One region of the Oceanobacillus picturae genome, then DNA from elsewhere that is predicted to be linked to it. Evidence: predicted binding sites of a transcription regulator. Region 1 holds the regulator's gene; each other region holds the start of a gene.
What was found. The regulator CtsR, encoded in region 1, represses protease genes until heat stress. The targets are predictions, from matches to a motif close to ATGGTCAATAAAGGTCAAACA.
Positions count from the first base shown of each region.

Region 2: the regulator CtsR is predicted to act here: its motif matches at 2,199-2,219, upstream of clpP (ATP-dependent Clp endopeptidase proteolytic subunit ClpP).
Region 3: the regulator CtsR is predicted to act here: its motif matches at 2,128-2,148, upstream of BN988_RS14330 (ATP-dependent Clp protease ATP-binding subunit).

Region 1 is NZ_CCAX010000004.1:276,576-280,871, forward strand. It holds gene clpC (ATP-dependent protease ATP-binding subunit ClpC) at 1-365, opposite strand, end outside; gene BN988_RS18155 (protein arginine kinase) at 382-1,446, opposite strand; gene BN988_RS18160 (UvrB/UvrC motif-containing protein) at 1,443-1,991, opposite strand; gene BN988_RS18165 (CtsR family transcriptional regulator) at 2,004-2,471, opposite strand; gene BN988_RS18170 (MgtC/SapB family protein) at 2,684-3,358, opposite strand; rRNA gene rrf (5S ribosomal RNA) at 3,532-3,647, opposite strand.
Region 2 is NZ_CCAX010000001.1:1,595,876-1,600,171, reverse strand. It holds gene whiA (DNA-binding protein WhiA) at 30-980, shown strand; gene BN988_RS08165 (HPr family phosphocarrier protein) at 1,127-1,378, shown strand; gene clpP (ATP-dependent Clp endopeptidase proteolytic subunit ClpP) at 1,540-2,148, opposite strand; gene nikC (nickel transporter permease) at 2,686-3,591, opposite strand; gene BN988_RS08150 (ABC transporter permease) at 3,627-4,296, opposite strand, start outside.
Region 3 is NZ_CCAX010000002.1:664,173-668,468, reverse strand. It holds gene BN988_RS14330 (ATP-dependent Clp protease ATP-binding subunit) at 1-2,047, opposite strand, end outside; gene mbcS (acyl-CoA synthetase MbcS) at 2,683-4,257, opposite strand.

The DNA of each region.
Region 1 (4,296 bases):
CGGGCTGCTACCCCTTCACCTTCACGAATAAGACCAAGAAGGATATGCTCTGTTCCGACATAGGAATGCCCTAGCTTTCTTGCCTCATCCTGTGACAGCTCTACCACCTTTTTTGCTCGTGGGGTATAGTGAATAGATTGCATTGGTTGTTTGCCCACACCAATTAGTTTTTCTACTTCTTCCTGAATTTTTGCTACTTCCAATCCGAGGGACTGCAATGCTTTCGCAGCGATGCCTTCACCTTCACGAACCAGTCCTAGTAAGATGTGCTCTGTTCCAATATTATTGTGCCCGAGACGGACCGCTTCTTCTTGTGACAAGGCAAGCACTTTTTGTGCTCTCTCTGTAAATCGTCCAAACATCATATTGTATTCCTCCTAACTATTTTTCCAATTGCAGTCTTTCCCGGATCAATGAAGCGCGAAGTACATCTCGTTCATTGGCGGTAAGTGTACGCTTCGCATATTGTTGAAGAAACCCTGGTTGAGTTAAAATCATTAGTTCATTTAATATATTCCGCGATACGTTTTCAATGAATCCTAAATCAATACCAAGTCGTACATTGGAGAGACAAACAGCTGCTTCTTTTGATTCGATGACTCTGCTGTATTCCAAGACTCCATATGAACGGAAAATTCGATCCTCCAATGAGGTTCTTGATTGCTCCATAATTCGACTGCGTGCTTTTCTCTCATGATCAATTAGCTGCTTTACAACACTTTGTAGGTCCTCGACAATGTCTTCCTCTGTCTTACCAAGTGTAATTTGATTAGATATTTGGAAAATGCTCCCTATTGCTTCACTGCCCTCACCATAGATCCCTCGTACTACAAGGCCGAGCTGGTTAATCGCTGGAATCATCCTATTAATTTGCTTGGTCATCGCCAGAGCGGGCAGATGCATCATAACAGAAGCACGCATGCCAGTGCCGACATTTGTCGGGCAGCTTGTTAAGTAACCTCTCGTTTCATCAAAAGCATAATTGACTTTTTCCTCAAGGAAATCATCAAATGTAAAAGCTTTTTGCAATGCATTTTCCAGTTGGAAACCTGGGAGATACAACTGGATACGAATATGATCCTCTTCATTGACCATTAAGGAAACCTGTTCATTTTCCGAAATTAAAGCTGCAGCGATCTCTGCGTTTTCCGCAAGATGGGGGCTGATTAAATGTTTCTCCACCAGTACTCGTTTTTCAACAGGGGATAAATCCCCTATCGCCACAAAAGCGAAGTCTTTATATTCCTCAAATGATTGATTCTCATAATTGTCACGGAAGAAATCACGAATCTCTTCCAATTTATCCTTATCTGCAATAATTGGGTAGGACACATTCGCAAAATTGCGCGCCAGACGTATACGGCTACTTAATACAATGTCACTGTCAGGCCCTTCCTCACGCATCCAAGGACTAATTGCTTCATTCATAAAATTTTGTAATGTCATGAAGGATCACCCTCTTCCGGATCCTGTGTATTATTTTCCAACGCCTTTATTTTATCTCTTACTTCAGCAGCTTCTTCAAAGGCTTCATCTTCAATCAGTCTTCTTAATTTTGCCTTGTAATCTTCCATTAATTTTTTATTATGCAGGTCTCCGCCTTGGCGTTTGGGGATCTTACCTTGATGCTTTGTATTCCCTGCATGAACACGACGGAATATAGGATCCAGGCGACTAGAAAACGTGTCATAGCATACAGCGCAACCGAATTTCCCCACCTGCTTGAATTCAGAAAATGTCATCTCGCACTTTGGACATTGTAATTCTTGTACCTGCTTAAAAGTATTTTGCTGCGGTCCCTTAATCGTAGAGGTATCAAAATTCATTAAGCCTGAAAGTAAGTTATGCAACGAATATCCTTCTTCAGGATAGTTCATATATCCCTTTTCCTTTGCACAAACCTCACAAACATGAACTTCACTTTTTTGTCCGTTAACGTATTGTGTAAAGTGCAGTGTTGCAGGACGCTCATGGCATTCCTGACATTCCATGAAAAACCCCCCTTACTTATTTAAGTATTTCAATGTGGACAGCATGGCCGTTAAGACCCTTGCGCGCACTTCATCTCGCAAAGGAAGTTGAAACGCTAACGTATTCCTTCCTATGGCACTTAGCATGATCTTCGCTTCACGTGGTGTAATAAGCTGTTCATCGAGTAATCGATCGAGAACATCTATTGCTGCCTGCTGCGTTACCGTCGGATTAATCATGTTTATAATTTCATCGATAAGTTCGGAATTGTCTTGATGAATAACACGCATGATTCGAATATATCCTCCGCCGCCCCGTTTACTCTCTACTATATACCCTTTTTCCACAGTAAATCTTGTTTTAATAACATAATTTATTTGCGAGGGCACACATTGAAACTGATCGGCAATTTCACTTCGTTTTATTTCAATTGCATTTTTCCCTCTGTCTTGAAGAATTTGTTTTAAATAATTTTCAATGATGTCGGAAATATTGCTCATACTATGCACCTCCTTTTCAACAAAGGCTTTTGACTTTGACTATCTTTGACTATATTCTTATTATACGACAAATCACAAGAGATGCAAATAATTGTTTTCCCTATTTATCTTAGACAAAAACAACAAGGGCGAAACCTCTGATTTCTCTTATAGCGTACAAAAATCTTACAGCTATGATAATACTGTAAGATTCTTTGTAAGTTTATTCGATTTCAAATTTCAGATATGTTCTTTATATGCTCAATACGAGAGAGCTCCTCAAAAAAGTGGATTCTGTTTAACTGATCATTTCTATCAATTTTTATAAAGATATTCCGTATACCATGCTCTGCTTTAATAATTTCTACATTCTTAATGGACAAATTAAACTTTTCAAAAACGGATACCACATCATTCACTTTTATCTCGGGCAGTGCAACAATTTGAATCAGGTTGGAAGTACTCCCTTTTCTAAAGAGCTTTTCAAAGTTATTAAGGAAGATTAAACTTAACAAAATAACAATGGTTGTAAAAAGGGCAGCTGCATACATGCCAGCGCCAACGACTAGGCCAATACCTGCCACTGTCCAGATAGAGGCAGCAGTAGTTAATCCTCTTATTGTACCTCCATATACTATGATCGTACCGGCACCCAAAAACCCAATACCACTAATAACATATGAGGGAATACGCGCTGGATCAAATTGTACATTCTCATGTGTTTCCATAAACACGTCAAATCCATATAAAGATAGTAGCATCATCAAACATGCCCCAACGCCTACAAGAATGTGTGTCCGAAAACCAGCTGAGTGATTTTTAATTTCTCTTTCAAATCCAATTAAACCCGACAACAGTAGCGCAAACAGTATACGGGCCATAATAAGGAGGAAGTCTTCCCCAAGCATTCCTTCTATAAATGATTCCAGTGTTCACACCTCCCCACAATGTCTTTCTCTTTATAATATATGATAATCTTTCCTTAATTAGTAGAGAGAAACCCATACGTCCCCTTCTAACATTATAACAATATACAAAAAAATGCTAAGACACAATAAATGTGAACTTAGCATTTCAGTTTGCCTGGCGGCGTCCTACTCTTGCAGGGGCAAAGCCCCAACTACCATCGGCGCTGGAGAACTTAACTTCTGTGTTCGGCATGAGAACAGGTGTGACCTCTCCGCTATTACTACCAGACCTCGTTCATATAGGTCATTTTGTGTTTCTCATAGAAAGAAAATGAATCACTTCAAACTTCCTTGATAACTGACCATATTATATGCATTTTTCAAAGAAAATGCAAGGGGTTTTTATTTATACCCTAAAAACTAAATAAGAGGTAACAACGAATCATAGAAAATGTTAGTTAAGTCCTCGATCTATTAGTATCCGTCAGCTCCACTGGCTTCTGCTTGTATTTCTTCGAAAAACAGAAAGTCTGTTTTTCCTTGACATACTAGTTGTTTTGTTCAGTTTTCAAAGAGCAATTTGTTTTTGTTGCTTTTTTTGAAGCAACTTTTATATCATACCATTTTCAAATCAAACTGTCAACAACTTTTTTATTTAAATGTTTCAATCAAGTTGTCGATTGCTGTCGAATTTGGCGACTTGATAAATATAGCATTTATTCAACCTAAGTGTCAATAGTTTCTAGAAGAAAAATTAAAAAGAACGTTTATCAAACTTACTAGATAGTGTTTAACCATGTAGTGCTAAGTAAAGTAATAGCAGGTTTCTCTCAGTATAACTAAACGTTATATGACATAAAATTGATTTCCGCTTTCTACACATTTCAACTAAAGTTTTACCTTCAGTTGAGTGTTACTCTTCGTATACACTTGTCTGA
Region 2 (4,296 bases), on a different contig from region 1:
AATTGGGAAGTAGAGAGGGGGAATACCCAATGTCATTTGCATCCGAAATAAAGAAGGAATTAACAGCAATAGAGGTAGATGAATGCTGTAAAAAGGCAGAACTAGCCGCACTCATTCGCATGAATGGTGCCATTTCCTTATCAAAACAAAAATATGTGCTTGATGTACAAACAGAAAATGCTGCGATTGCCAGGAGAATTTACACCTTAATTAAATCCCTCTATCATCTGCCTGTCGAACTACTCGTACGCAAAAAAATGAAGCTAAAAAAGAATAATGTCTATATTGTACGGATGAAGGAAGAAGTACAGGACTTACTTGTAGATCTAGAGATTTTAACAACGAAGCATACATTTAGTAGGTCCATTTCTAGCAATTATATGAAGAAAACGTGTTGCAAGAAATCCTATTTGCGTGGTGCTTTCCTTGCAGGTGGTTCGATTAATAATCCAGAAACCTCTTCTTACCATTTGGAGATATTTAACTTTTATCAGGAGCACAATGATGCACTTTGTGAGCTTATTAATGAGTTTGGGCTCCATGCTAGAATGTTAGAGCGGAAGAATGGCTTCATTGTGTATATTAAGGAAGCAGAGAAGATTACGGAGTTTCTAAGTATCATTGGAGCACATAACGCTTTATTTAAGTTTGAGGATGTCCGGATTGTAAGAGATATGCGCAATTCTGTTAATCGTCTCGTTAATTGTGAAACCGCAAATCTAAATAAAACAATAGGTGCTGCATTCCGTCAGATTGAAAACATTAATTTAATTGAGAGAACTGTAGGCTTAGATCAGCTACCAGAAAAATTACGTGAAATTGCTGTATTACGTGTGCAGCATCAGGATGTTTCATTGAAAGAACTTGGTGAACTAGTAAGCAGTGGCAAAATTTCTAAATCTGGCGTTAATCACCGACTTAAGAAAATAGATGAATTTGCTGAAAAAATTAAGCGTGGAGACCTATTAGAGAACGGGTGAGGATTTTCTTTTTTAGGTCACCATGATATAATACGAATAATTTAAAAATTTTAAGATATAATGCTTTATAGATCCGGTATGGGGATCCCAAACCGGATAGTTTTTTACTTCAAATGATAACGCTTACGCAGAGAAGGGTGATGGCGATGCAGGAGAAACAAGTTAAGGTGGAATTACCAACAGGATTGCAGGCTAGACCAGCTGCAGAATTTGTACAACTGGCAAACCGTTTCAGTTCTCATTTGTATTTAGAAAAAGAAGGCAAGCGGGTTAATGCTAAAAGTATTATGGGCTTAATGAGTTTAGCAGTTGCAAGTGATGAGGAGATTATTATCTTTGGTGATGGAGAAGACGAAGATAAAGCTATCCAAGAATTAGCTGCCTTTGTAACAGAATAAAATCCCTTTCTTAACGAAAGGGATTTTTGTCTCTTAGGGATGATAAAATGCTTGTTAGGAGCAAGTACGGTTCAGTTACTGTTTTGACACCCTAAATCAAAGAAAAATGTCCACCCTCGTTACAAGATGAGCGAAGGTGGACATTTTTTGATTTCCAGAAATTATTTATCTGTATTACGTTCTAAAATTTTGTCAATTAGACCATAGTCAACTGATCTTTGAGCTGTCATAAAGTTATCGCGATCTGTATCACGCTCAATAACTTCAATTGGCTGTCCAGTACGTTCAGATAGGATTTCATTAATTTTCTCACGCATTTGAATAATACGTTTTGCATGAATTTCAATATCAGTAGCTTGACCTTGCGTACCGCCAAGTGGCTGATGAATCATAACCTCACTATTAGGAAGAGCATAACGTTTTCCTTTTTCACCTGCTGCAAGTAGGAATGCTCCCATTGATGCTGCCATCCCAGTACAGATTGTAGAAACATCTGATTTAATAAACTGCATTGTATCAAAAATAGCCATACCTGCTGTAATTGATCCACCAGGTGAGTTGATGTATAGAGAAATATCTTTCTCAGGATCTTCTGCCTCAAGGAAAAGCAATTGTGCTACGATTGAATTTGCTACATTATCATCAATCGCGCTTCCCAGCATAATAATGCGGTCTTTTAATAGACGTGAGTAAATATCATAGGCGCGTTCTCCACGATTCGTTTGTTCAATAACTGTAGGAATTAAATTCATTTGTAAATCCTCCTTCAATTGTTTCACTTTTATCCATGTTTTGGATTGGATATACTTATCATACCTAATAGGTCAAAAAAGGTCAAATAAAATAGTTCGACACGTTTCACCTTATTAGTAGAGCGGTATGTATTTCACCTTAACTGGCTTAAGACCGCACTTTAAAAAATGCAGGGGAAATCCATCATACAAAGTGGGGGAAACTGCCAGAAAAGATCCGATTCATTCAACTAACATATAGTAGGGAGGATAGGGAACCCTCTCATCAAATGAAGTTTCACTTTATACTCATTCCATCATTCCCTTATTACAAGGAAAATAAACCCATCTTCTCATCGACATATATCACGGATACAAAACGATAGAGAAGATGGGTAGATCTTAATTCACATTGTCATAAAATTATCCCGGTGCAACCGTCCGTAAGGTTCCCACTTCAAAACATGAGGTGAAACAGCGTTTTTAGTGGGAGTAAACGGACGCTAACACCCCGATTCGTTCAACTAAACAATCAGTGGGGGAAAAATGAAAACCCGCACTGATTGAAGTTTCACTTTATTGTTTTAATCGGGGATCTAGGGCATCCCGTAGGCCATCGCCAAATAAATTAAAGCCAAGGACGACAAAGAAAATTGCAAGACCAGGAAAGGCAACAACCCAAGGAGCATTTTGAATCGCAGCTCGTCCATCACTTAACATTGCACCCCATTCAGGTGTTGGCGGCTGAGCACCAAGACCAAGGAAGCTTAAACCAGCTGCATCCAATATGGCAGTCCCAACGCCGAGTGTAGCCTGTACGATAATCGGTGCAACACAATTTGGAAGGACGTGCTGTATAAGAATTCTGCCATGTTTAGCCCCAATTGATTTTGCAGCCTCAATATATTCATTTTCTTTGATAGATAACACTGCCGAACGTACAATCCTCGCAAATTGTGGAATTCCCACAATACCAACCGCAATCATAGCATTTTGTAGACTCGGTCCAAGTACAGCAACCAACGCGATTGCCATGAGAATACTTGGAAATGCCATCATAATGTCAATAAAGCGCATGACGATTTGATCAATCCAACGTCCATAATAGCCAGCGATTCCTCCAAGTAAAACACCAATAGCGAGTGAAATACCTACTGCAATGACTCCTATTTGGATAGAGATCCTTGTCCCATAAACAATCCTAGAAAATATGTCTCTGCCAAGTTCGTCTGTTCCGAGTAAGTGGTCAGAGGAGGGGGCCTGATAGCGATTGACGATATCTTGGGCAGTTGGGCTATGTGTAGCAATCACAGGTGCTAGAATAGCAGTTAGAACAAGTAACACAATGATAATCACACCGATAAGGGCTGTTTTACTCTTTATGATTCGCAACCCCGCTTCTAGCCACAAGGGAATTGGTTTAGAAGCTTTTAAGGATTCTCCACTGGCTGCATTTGTTACGGGTTCTGGAGTGCGCGCCATCGTAATCACATCCTTTCAAATGTCCTGCAACGCAATTATTCATAACGAATCCTCGGATCAAAATACTTATACAAGAGGTCTGTTAATAAGTTAACGAGTACAAATATCGTTGCGACAATTAAGATCGTGCTTTGCACAACGGGATAATCCCTTCCTAAAACGGCCAAATACACATATCGTCCGATGCCTGGCCATGAAAATATCGTTTCAGTAAGCACGGCTCCTCCTAGCAATAGACCGAATTGCAATCCGATAACTGTAAGGACAGGAAGGAAGGCATTTTTTAAGGCATGGTGAAAGATAATCAATCGTGTTTTTAATCCCTTGGCATCTGCGGTACGAATATAGTCTTGTTTCATCACTTCCAGCATGCTGGAGCGTGTCATTCGCGCAATAATAGCCATTGGTATGGTCCCTAATGCAATGCCAGGCATTAGTAAATGTAAAAAGGCATCTTTAAATCCACGGAAATTCCCTGTCAAAAGACTATCTAGCAGATAGAAATTTGTTATGGTATTCATTTCGATGCCTGGTGTCAGTCTGCCAGAAGGGGGGAGAATATTTAGTTTGACGGAGAAGAACCAAATCATCATAAGACCAAGCCAGAAGATGGGGAGTGACACACCAAATAAAGCACCTGTCATACTGATGTTATCAAACCAGGAATATTGCTTTACTGCTGCAATTACACCCGCGAGAATACCG
Region 3 (4,296 bases), on a different contig from region 1:
GATCTTCAATCTTATCTTGGATAACCCGACGTAACGGTCGTGCACCAAAGCGACGATCATAACCCAGGTTAGCAAGTTGACGTTTGGCTTCATCAGAAATCGAAATAGTTATATGATTTTCTTCCATATTTTTTTGCAGATCATTGATCATTAAGTCGACAATAGTTAACAGATGCGCTTCTTCCAATTCATTGAACTGGATGATAGAGTCAAAACGGTTAAGAAACTCTGGTTTAAAGTATGCACCAAGATTTTCTAAAGTAGAAACTGCATCATGCTGTGCGCTATTAAATCCGACGTTTACTTCTTTTACTCCTGTACCAGCATTACTTGTCATAATAATGACGGTTTCCTTAAAGCTGACTGTTCGACCTTGAGAGTCTGTTAGATGACCGTCCTCCATAATTTGCAGGAACATGTTCTGCACATCTGGATGAGCCTTTTCAATCTCATCAAGAAGAAGAATGGAATAAGGATTTCTTCTAATACGCTCTGTTAGCTGACCAGCTTCCTCATGACCAACATAACCAGGAGGGGAACCGATAATTTTGGAGACTGCGTGTTTTTCCATATATTCACTCATATCAAGGCGAATAAGCGATTCTTTAGATCCAAACAGTTCCTCAGCTAGTGATTTTGTTAATTCGGTTTTCCCTACCCCAGTTGGTCCAACAAAAAGGAAGGAGCCGATTGGGCGATATTTAGATTTTAGACCGGCACGACTACGGCGTATTGCTTTCGCTACTTTGTTGACGGCCTCATCCTGTCCAATAACTTTAGCACGGAGATTTTCTCCAATGCTTTTCAATTTCATTTGTTCATCTGCTGCAAGTTTTGTAACAGGGATACCTGTCTTTTCTTCTACAATCAATTGAATATCCGATAAGTCTACATCTATTACCTGTTCTTCATCTTTTGCTTTTTCCAATTGCTTTTGTAGTTGAATTTCTTGGTAGCGTAAGTTTGCTGCTTTTTCATAGTCTTCTCTCTCAGCTGCTTCTTCTTTTTCCTTAATTATTTCTTCCAAGCGTTGATTAATGGAATTAGAGTCCTTTTCTGCATTCGCAAGGTTTAGCCTTGATCCGACTTCATCCATTAGGTCAATCGCTTTATCTGGTAGAAAACGATCTTGAATATAACGGTTTGATAACGTTACAAACGCCTGAATGGCTTCATCAGAATAACGGACCTCATGATATGCTTCATAGCGATCCTTGATCCCATGAAGAATCTGGACTGCCTCTTCGGCAGATGGCTCCTTCACAATAATCGGTTGTAAACGACGTTCCAACGCAGCATCCTTTTCAATTTGACGGTATTCTTTTAAAGTTGTTGCACCAATTAATTGAAGATCTCCTCTTGCGAGTGCTGGCTTCAGGATATTCCCTGCATCCATTTGTGAGCTTTCAGCTGTTCCCGCACCTACAATTTGATGGATTTCATCAACAAATAAAATAACATCCTGGCGCTCTTGAACTTCCTGAATAAGTTTTTTCATTCGTTCTTCAAACTGACCGCGTATTCCTGTATTAGCTACAAGAGATGCGACATCTAGCATATAAATTTCTTTATTCATTAGCTTTGCTGGAACATTTCCTTCACTAATCTTCAATGCCAATCCTTCAGCAATAGCTGTTTTACCGACACCTGGTTCCCCGATTAATACTGGGTTGTTTTTATTTCTTCTATTTAAAGTCTCAATGACACGTTTCACTTCATTATCTCGTCCAATAACAGGGTCAATTAGACCTGCTCTTGCAGCGTGGGTCACGTTTTTCGCCAATTGGTCAATTAAGCCATTTCCACGATTATTCTTTTTCTCTTTTGTTTTTGTACCTGCTTTACTATTCCCTTGAGAAAAATGCTGAGAAAATGCTTGCTCTGCATTTCCAAAAGGTGAATTAGAGAAGAAATCATTAGAATTCATCATTTGTCCTTGGATTTCTTGAAAGCAATCATTACAAAGGTGCAATTCAGACATTTCATTATTCATTTTCATTGCGACATTTATATTTGCTTGGTTTTCACCACAGTTTTGACAAAGCATTTTCCATTCCTCCTTGACTATTTAAATCAAATGTTAATCAAATTTGACTTTGACTATATTTGACCTTTGATTCATATTATACTCTGACCTTTTTTGACTTTCAAGTCTTTTGTTTAAAATTTTTAGGGGGAGTTTTATAAGAGTGATTTTGCGGTTCGTATGGTTGATGGGGATGCTCATTCTGTTGATTGGAGCTGCCTTGTGATCGATCGGAACGCTCATGCTGTTGATTGGTGCTGCCTTGTGATCGATTGGAACGCTTATGCCGTTGATTGGAGCTACCTTGCGATCGATTAGAACGCTCATGCTATTGATTGGTGCTGCCTTGTGATTGATTAGAACGCTCATCTTGTTGATTGAAGCTGAACTACGATCGATTGGAACGCCTAACCCGTTGATTGGAGCTGACCTGCGATCGATTGGAACGCTCATCCGGTCGATTGAAGTTAACCTGTGATCGATTGGAACCCTCAACCAGTTGATTGAAGCACCCAGGCGTTAGATTGAACCACACCTCTATTAAGTAAACCGCTCATCTAACCAATTCGCACCCCATCTCAAATATGTATAACAAAAACAGGACGAATCCAAAAACTAGAATCCGTCCTGCAAATTGCAAATATATTAAGTGGATTTTATACTTGTTCTTTCTCTTTATTACGCAACTCTATTCGTCTAATTTTACCAGACGTGGTTTTTGGTAGCTCTTTAATAAACTCTATTTCCCTCGGATATTTATAAGGGGCTGTCGTTTCTTTCACATGGTCTTGAAGCTCTTTAATTAATGCTTCATCTGGATGAACGTCCTCTCTCAAGACAACAAAGGCTTTTACAATACTTCCACGGTCCTCATGCGGGCTTGCGACCACTGCACATTCTTGGACAGCATAGTGCTTCACGAGAGCATCTTCTACTTCAAAAGGCCCAATCGTATAACCAGAGCTTATAATAATATCATCGCTTCTACCTTCAAACCAAAAATAGCCATCTTCATCCTTAGAAGCTTGATCTCCTGTTACATAGTATTCTCCGCGCTGTGTCATTTTTGTGCGTTCACTATCCTTATAATACTCACGGAATAATGCAGGGCAATCAAGTTTCACTGCAATATCGCCTACCTTGTTCACACCTAAAGGAACACCTGCCTCATCTATGATTTCTACCTCATTCCCTGGCGTTGGTTTACCCATAGACCCTGGTTTTACTTCCATCCCTTTCATTACTCCAAGTAATAATGTATTTTCTGTTTGTCCGTAGCCATCTCTTACTATGATATTAAAGTGCTTCTTAAATGTATCGATAACCTCTACATTTAACGGTTCACCAGCGGAAACTGCACTATGCAAAGCTGGTAGCTGATACGTATCAAGATTATTGAGTTTTGCCATCATACGATACTCTGTTGGTGTACAGCACAGCACGTTAATCTCATTATCCTCCAAAAGCTGCAGATATTTCTTTGCATTAAATTTACCGTGATATACAAAGCCTGTAGCTCCTGATCCCAGCACCGAAAGAAAAGGACTCCAAGTCCACTTCTGCCAACCAGGCCCAGCCGTAGCCCATACTTTGTCCCCCTCGTTAATGCAAAGCCAGTTTTCAGAAGCCGTTTTTAAATGAGCAAAACCCCAACCATGCGTGTGGACAACCCCTTTGGGATTTCCTGTTGTTCCAGAAGTATATGGCAAAAACGCAATATCATCACGTGATGTTTTAACAATCTCAAGCGTATCAGATGCTTCTTTTTTTAATTCATCCAAATACATCCAATCGTCAGCTGGCTCCCCTACTACAAAACGTTTTAGCTTGGATAATTGTTCGATCCCCTCATATTGGTCGACGAATGGATGGTAGCTTACTATTCCGCTTACCTCGGCATGTGTGACTCTGTACTGTAAGTCATTAACCTTCAACATTTCTGAACAAGGAATGATTATGATTCCAGTCTTTAATGCTGCAAGGTACACTTCATACGCGTCTATTACCTTGGGGATCATGACAAGTAGCTTGTCACCTTTTTTTAGACCATTTTCTAGGAAAGCGTTGCCAATTTTATTTGCATTCTCTATTAACTTATTATAGGTGAGTTCTTTTCGGTCACCATTTTCATTTTCCCAAATAAGAGCTTTCTTACCTGTCTCTTTTGCAAAGCGTTCCACTTCCATCACGATGTTATATGACTCTGGAGCTATTAAATCCTGCTTTTCCACCAAAATCCCCTCCTCACTTAATTTTAACTATCATATCAA